2 linked regions of the Methyloterricola oryzae genome follow. The protein of the gene in region 2 binds, or shares a complex with, the protein of the main gene of each other region. Links are inferred from orthologs where the notes say so. Each region holds a gene or a part of one and is shown on either strand. Other genes may lie near its edges. The genes, in order: EK23_RS15795 and xseA.

The links.
Region 1: the proteins of xseA (region 2) and EK23_RS15795 are in contact, whole or in part, in a cryo-EM structure (PDB 8TXR), measured with the Escherichia coli proteins. The link is inferred for Methyloterricola oryzae from one-to-one orthologs.

The regions. Positions count from the first base shown.
Region 1 is NZ_JYNS01000013.1:34,986-38,250, reverse strand. Bases 3-2,953 are described here. They hold EK23_RS15795 (exodeoxyribonuclease VII small subunit), read right to left. Parts: upstream 1,618-2,953; coding sequence 1,387-1,617; downstream 3-1,386. Other genes in these bases: EK23_RS15785 (DUF3047 domain-containing protein), read right to left, coding at 2,811-2,953; EK23_RS15790 (methyltransferase domain-containing protein), read right to left, coding at 1,699-2,754; ispA ((2E,6E)-farnesyl diphosphate synthase), read right to left, coding at 495-1,397; dxs (1-deoxy-D-xylulose-5-phosphate synthase), read right to left, coding at 3-294. Also shown: more of dxs, read right to left, coding at 1-2; more of EK23_RS15785, read right to left, coding at 2,954-3,265. UniProt on the Escherichia coli protein: Bidirectionally degrades single-stranded DNA into large acid-insoluble oligonucleotides, which are then degraded further into small acid-soluble oligonucleotides.
Region 2 is NZ_JYNS01000003.1:166,183-169,443, forward strand. What follows is about bases 296-3,242. They hold xseA (exodeoxyribonuclease VII large subunit), read right to left. Parts: upstream 2,475-3,242; coding sequence 1,116-2,474; downstream 296-1,115. Other genes in these bases: EK23_RS06825 (GNAT family acetyltransferase), read right to left, coding at 296-573; EK23_RS06830 (ketosteroid isomerase-related protein), read right to left, coding at 579-989; EK23_RS06840 (RNA-binding S4 domain-containing protein), read right to left, coding at 2,490-2,870; EK23_RS06845 (rhodanese-like domain-containing protein), read right to left, coding at 2,918-3,242. Outside these bases: more of EK23_RS06825, read right to left, coding at 1-295; more of EK23_RS06845, read right to left, coding at 3,243-3,261. UniProt on the Escherichia coli protein: Bidirectionally degrades single-stranded DNA into large acid-insoluble oligonucleotides, which are then degraded further into small acid-soluble oligonucleotides.

The sequences.
Region 1 (3,265 bases), on a different replicon or contig from region 2:
TTGCCGGATGGTCGGCATGCGGTCGCGGCGACCGGTCAGAATCTTGTGGGGATAGGCTTGGTGTCCCACGTCCCAGACCAGCTTGTCATCCGGGGTATTGAACACGTAGTGCAGGGCGATGGTCAGTTCGACAGTGCCCAGGCCGGCTGCCAGGTGGCCACCGGATTGGCTCACGCTTTCCAGGAGAAAGGCCCGCAATTCCTCCGCGACTTGCGGGAGCTGCTCTTCGCTGAGGAGACGCAGATCGGAAGGGCTGTTGATTCCTTGCAGCAAAGAATTCGTCGAATCAGTCATTGAGTGGACATTCCAGAAACGTGGGCCCCGACTTCCGCCTCGGTATGCTTACCGATGTTGTCGGTCAGAAGATGTGTTGGGCAATTATGAGACTCCGGGGGGCAGCTTTCAAGGAGAGAATGCCGCCGCCGCCCGCGCCGGCCTTGCGTGTCGGGCACCATGCAGAAGCTTGCCATTCAAGCGCTTGCGTGCCGCCCGTGTCAGCTTTGACGCTGCACGATGAACGAGGCCAGGGCCCGAAGGTGGTCAGCCTCCGCACCCAGGGCGGACAGGCTCTGCTGGGCCTCCTCGTGCAGTTCCGCCGCCTTCTCCCTGGCCCCGTTGAGGCCCAGCAGCGCCGGATAGGTGGGCTTGTTGTTGTCGCGGTCCTTGCCTTGGGTCTTGCCCAAGGTCTGGGTGTCGCTTTCCACATCGAGGATATCGTCCTGGATCTGGAAGGCCAGGCCCATGCATTTGGCATAGTGATCCAGCCGGTCCGCCAGGGTCTCTTCCAGGTCGGGCTTGGCCAGGGCCGCCAGGCGCACGCTCGCTCGGATCAACGCGCCGGTCTTGCGGATGTGCATGGCTTCGAGACCCGGCAGATCCAGGGCTTTGCCCACGGAATCCAGATCGATGGCCTGCCCGCCCACCATGCCGCAGGAACCGCTGGCGACGGTCAAGGCATCCACCATGGCCAATCGGCTTTCCGCAGGCACCGCGATGCTGGGATCTTGAGCCAACACCTGAAATGCCAGGGCCTGCAGGGCGTCGCCCGCCAGGATGGCGGTGGCCTCGTCAAAGGCCTTGTGGCAGGTGGGCTTGCCGCGGCGCAGGTCGTCGTTGTCCATGGCCGGCAAGTCGTCATGGATCAGGGAATAGACGTGGATGAACTCCACAGCGCAGGCGGGGCCATCCAGTACGTCCAGGCCTACCCCCAGAGCCTGCCCTGTCGCGTAGACCAGCAAGGGACGGAGGCGCTTGCCGCCGCCCAGGGTGGAGTAACGCATGGCCTGATGCAGACGCTCAGGCAACTTCCCAGCCGCCGGCAGACGCGCATCCAGAGCCTCTTCGACCCTGGCCTGACACGCCAGCATGAAATCTTTCAGGGATTGTTCACGGTTCATCATTAAACGCTTTCAGGATAGGCTCGCCGTTCTCTTCCAGAAGGATCTGCACCTTCTGCTCCGCTTCCTTGAGTGCCTTCTGGCATCCCCGAGCCAGATGCACGCCCCGCTCGAAGAGCTTCAGGGATTCTTCCAGGGGGAGGTTTCCCTGTTCCATGCGCTCCACCAGTTGTTCGAGTTCGGCGAGGGAGTCCTCGAATTGGAAAGCCTTCTTGACCATGGACAGGGCTCGTGAAGCCAACAAAAGGCTGGCATTATCCCATATTTGTGACAGCTTGACTAAGCCGGCCGGCCCCAGGACTCAGCAACAGGCTCCGGCCGCCGGATCCTTGCCGGCGAACTGCGCCAAAGGCGCCGTGCCGCAAGCGAACAGGCCGTAATGCACGGCGGTATCGCCAGCAATCCGGAAGTGCGGGGTGTAACGGGTCTTGCCCAGCATGTCGGCGGTATTCCCGCACACCGGCATGGGACGCCCGGTCTGCAGCAGGTGATGATCGTCGAGTTGGAAGGCATGGGGCGAGCCGGGTATGCTGCCCAGGTAATAGGCGACCTGGCCGTAGTCCTCGCAGCGGTCTTCCAGTTCCAGCTTGAAGGCGCGCACCGTCAGGGAAAAGAACCCGATCATCCCGGCCTTGCGCTCGATGTCCGGGTTGTTGAGGGCGATCGGGCTGCTGCTGACCACGCGGTAATCTGGGCAACCGATTCGCGCCATCAGGCGCCTGAAATCCTCCAGGTACAAGGCACCCCCCAGGCATTCGCCCAGCAGCACAGGATCGCCGGCCAGATGGGGTGGCACCCGCCGGTCGGCGAACACATCGGAAAAATAAAGCTCGCCACCGGGCTTGAGCACCCGCCATATTTCTGCAAAAACCCGTTCCTTGTCCGGCGACAGGTTGAGCACGCAGTTGGATATCACCACGTCCACGCTGGCATCGGCGATGCCGAGGACGCCGAGATCCTCGATATAGCCCTTGAGAAAACGCACATTGGGCCTTGCGTAGCCGAACTTCTCGGTGTGGTAGCCCACATGGCGCCGGGCCACGGCCAATTGCTCGTCGGTCATGTCCACGCCGATCACTTGGCCGCCCTCCCCCACCAGCCGCGACAAGAGAAAGCAGTCGCGCCCGGAACCGCAGCCCAGGTCAAGCACCGTCATGCCGTCCAGGCATGAAGGAATGGGCGAACCACAGCCGTAGAACTTCTCCGTCACCTCCGGATGCAGTTCCTTAAGCAGACTGCGCAGGTCCTGGGGCAGGCTCTCGCCCGTACAGCAGGCGCTGGTCTTGAGATCCTGCTGCGTGCTCAGAATCTTTCCGTAGTACTCCTGCACGGCCTCATGGGCTGGTTGCGCTTGCATGGTTCAGTCTCGACCTCGCTTGATTGCTATGGACACGCCGCCCCGACCGGGCACGATCAGTTCGCCGCGGCGGCCGTGGTAGGCCGCTGCCCTTTGGGCGCCAGGAAATACAAATCGCCGAAGCGAGTCACCACGCTCTCGCCGGTGTTGTCGGTATCCGCGGCGATGGCGATACCGCTCACCGGCGGCGCGAAGTCACCAAAGGCGCTGCGGAAATCGTCGGCAATATTGCGTTCCTCCTCCACCCAGTGCCCCACCTGGGCGTCACCGCTCTCCACGACCACCATGCGCACCCGGCTGGTATAGGCGCTCGGCATGCTAGTACCCACCGGATGGCGGTTGTCCCAGACGTAGCAGAGGGTCGCGGCGGGCAGATCGGAGCCGTACAGGGCGCGCGCCAGCCCGAATGCGGCACGATCCATGAAGGACAGCCGGCTGGGATCGTAGTCGAAGAACACATAGACGCGTGCCGCATAGTCATCGCCCTCCTTACTGGCCAGGTCGCTCTTCT
Region 2 (3,261 bases):
CACCATGGGCTTCTCGGTCTCTTCCGCCTGGTCCACGTCTTTCCAACTGTAGGAGGTCTTGAGTTCGGGGTGTTTGACATAGCCGAACTTGGTCCACACCGCGTCCAGCGGGACATAATCGGCGGGCCGCAGGGGATGGTCGTCGGGACGCTGCACGCAGCAGAAGCTGCAGTAATCGAAGCGCCCCAGCTTGCGCGCCTGCCCTTCGCGGCCGAGGAAGAATTCCTTGTAGATGCCCTTGCCGCGGTAGTCACGCAACAAAACCGACTCGCCGCAATAGAAGATGCGCGCGGGATCGTAACCCTGATCCATGAAAGGCTTCTGGAACTCCTCCGTCTCGTCCTGCATCGGCAATCCGGTGGAGGCGCCAATCACCTTGTCGCCATCCAGGGCCAGCACCACGATGCTGTCGGCCGAGCGCAAATAGGTCTGCAGGTATTTCTCCTCGTACTCCGCCGTACCGTCGTAGAGGTAAGGAAAATCGCGGAACACCGTGATGCGCAGCCGCGCCAGATCGGCGAGCCAGGGCCCCAGTTCCGGGCCGGGCAAGTGCTTGATGCTGATGCCGCTCATGGAGCTCAGCCCTGGCTGACCTGGGCGATCCAGTCTTCCAGGTTGTAGTAGTTGGTGATGCGGGCCACCTTGCCATCGCGCACGTCAAAGAAGGCGCCGGCCGGCAGCCGGTATTTCTGGCCCTTGGCGGCGGGCAGGCCCTCGTCGGTCACCAGGTATTCGCCGAGCACCACGAACTCGGCCGCCGCCCGCGTGCCATCCTCCGTCGCCATGATGACCATGTCCACCAACTGCTCCTTGTAGTTGCGGTTCATGCGGCCCATGAACGCACGGAACGCCTCTTTGCCGGTTTCGCGTGCGCCCTGGTTGATGTCGTGCACCACATCGTCGGTGAGCAAGCCGAGGAAGGTCTCCATGTCGCCCGCGTTGAAGGCGGCATAGTAGTTCTGAATGAGGCTGATCGTTTCTTTATTCATGGCTTCATCTACCGGTTGATTGACAACGGCTCGGCCATCGCGGGATGGCGGAAACAGAAAAGTCGGGTACTTTAATGGAAACGGCCAGCCCTGTCGATACGGCTTACGGGCTTGACGCTCCGGGGTTTACGAAGGCGGGCGCCGGGCGATGACCTTGCCCACCACGGTCCCGCGGGCGAGCTTGGCCTCGATCAATTCGCCCTCGGCGATCTCGGCGCTATCACGCAGGATGCTTCCGTCCGCCTGGCGCGTGACGATGGCGTAACCCCGCTGAAGCGTGGCCAGCGGGCTGACGGCGTGCAGGGTTTCGCACAGTTTGGCGCTTGCAAGGCGTGCGGCTTCGAGGCGGCGCTCCATGCCAGACGCGAGACTGCGCCGCAAGCCGCGGATGCGATCCTCCAGAACGGGCAGGCGCTGTCCGGGATGGCTGCGGTGAAGCCGCGCCACCAGGGCCTCCAACCGTAACGCGCGCAAGCGCTCCGCCGTCCGCTGCACCCGCCGCAAACGCAGTTCCAGTTCGTCCAGGCGCTGGGCGTTACGCTGGATCTGACGGACCGGATGGGCCTGCCGCAAGCGCTTGTGGATGAAGCCCAGGGTATCGCTCTGCCGCTGCAGACCCCGTCGCAACTGGCGCAGCAGCCGGTTTTCCAGGCTGGCCACCCGCTCCAGCCACTCGGTCCGCTCGGGGCTGACCGCCTCGGCGGCGGCGGAAGGCGTCGCCGCGCGAAGATCCGCCACCAGATCGGCGATGGTCACGTCCACTTCGTGGCCGACGCCGGACACCAGGGGCGTGCGGCAGGCAAAGATGGCCCGCGCCACGATTTCCTCGTTGAAGGGCCACAGGTCTTCAAGGCTACCGCCGCCCCGCGCGAGGATGAGGACATCGCACAATCCACTGCGGTCGGCCAGGGCAATGGCGCGTGCGATATCCTGGGCGGCCTCGTTTCCCTGCACCCGGGCCGGAAACAGGATCACCGGAAGAGCCGGGAAGCGCCGGCGCAGCACCGTCAGAATGTCGTGCACCGCCGCGCCGCTAGGGGAGGTGATGACGCCGATGCGGCGCGGCAGAGAAGGCAGCGGCCGCTTTTTGTCGTGGGCGAACAGGCCTTCGGCGTCCAGCCGCCGCTTCAAGGCCTCGAAGGCGCGGCGCAGCGCGCCGTCACCCAACTCTTCCAGCCGATCCACCACCAATTGGTAATCGCCGCGCGGCTCGTACAGGCTCACCTGGGCACGCACCAGCACGCTGGCTCCGTTGGCCAGGCGCGTCCCCAATCCGCGCGCACTGCCGCGGAACATGGCGCAGCGCACCTGGGCGTCGCGATCCTTCAGGGTGAAATAGAGATGGCCGGACGAAGGGGTGGCCAGGTTGGAGATTTCGCCCTCGACCCAAACCGTGCCGAAATGGCTGCTCAGCGCCAGTCTGGCGCTGCCGTTGAGTTCCGAAACGGTCCAGACTCGCCGTTCCTGCGCATCATCCTGCTGCATGCCGCGAACGCGCGCTCAGTCGTCCAGGGCCGCGCGCTTAAAGCGGTGAATGGCGCGGCGGCCCTTCTTGTCGGGCCGCTCATCCGGCGCGATATGGTGCTCCTTGTCCAAACGCCTGCGCTCCAGTTCCGCCTGGCGCTTTTGCAAGCTTTCGGGAGCTTCTTCGTATAGGAGACAGGCTTCCTTGGCAGGGCGACGTTGCGCGGACAAGGCCAGCACGGTGATATCCCAGCTTAACTGATCCTTGCTGATCTCCAGGCGCGCACCCACCGCAACATCCTTGCCCGGCTTGACGCGCTGACCATTCAGATGGACTTTGCCGCCGTTGATGGCATCCGTCGCCAGTTGCCGGGTCTTGAAGAAGCGGGCGGCCCAGAGCCACTTGTCCAGGCGCATGTGCGGGGCGGACTCATGCCCGCCCCCTGCCCGGCCGGGTCCTGCCATCAGGCGGGATGGGATACCGTCGCCCCGGACTCCTGCCAGGCCTTGAAGCCGCCTGCGAGGCTGACGAGGCCAGTGTAGCCAAGCTTCTGCAGGCTTTCCGCCGCCAGGGCCGAACGCCCGCCGGACAGGCAGTAGACCAGGATCTCGGCGGTCTGCTTGCCCTGGAAGGCGGGATGGTTGCCAATCTGGAATTCCACGACGCCGCGCGGAATGTTGATGGCGCCGGGCAGACAGCCGCCCGCGTACTCACCGGGCTCGCGCACGTCCAGCACGAGGGCCTTGCCCACCATGTCCTGGGCCTGAGCAACGCTCACCTCGCGGATATTCTGCTTCGCCGCCGCCA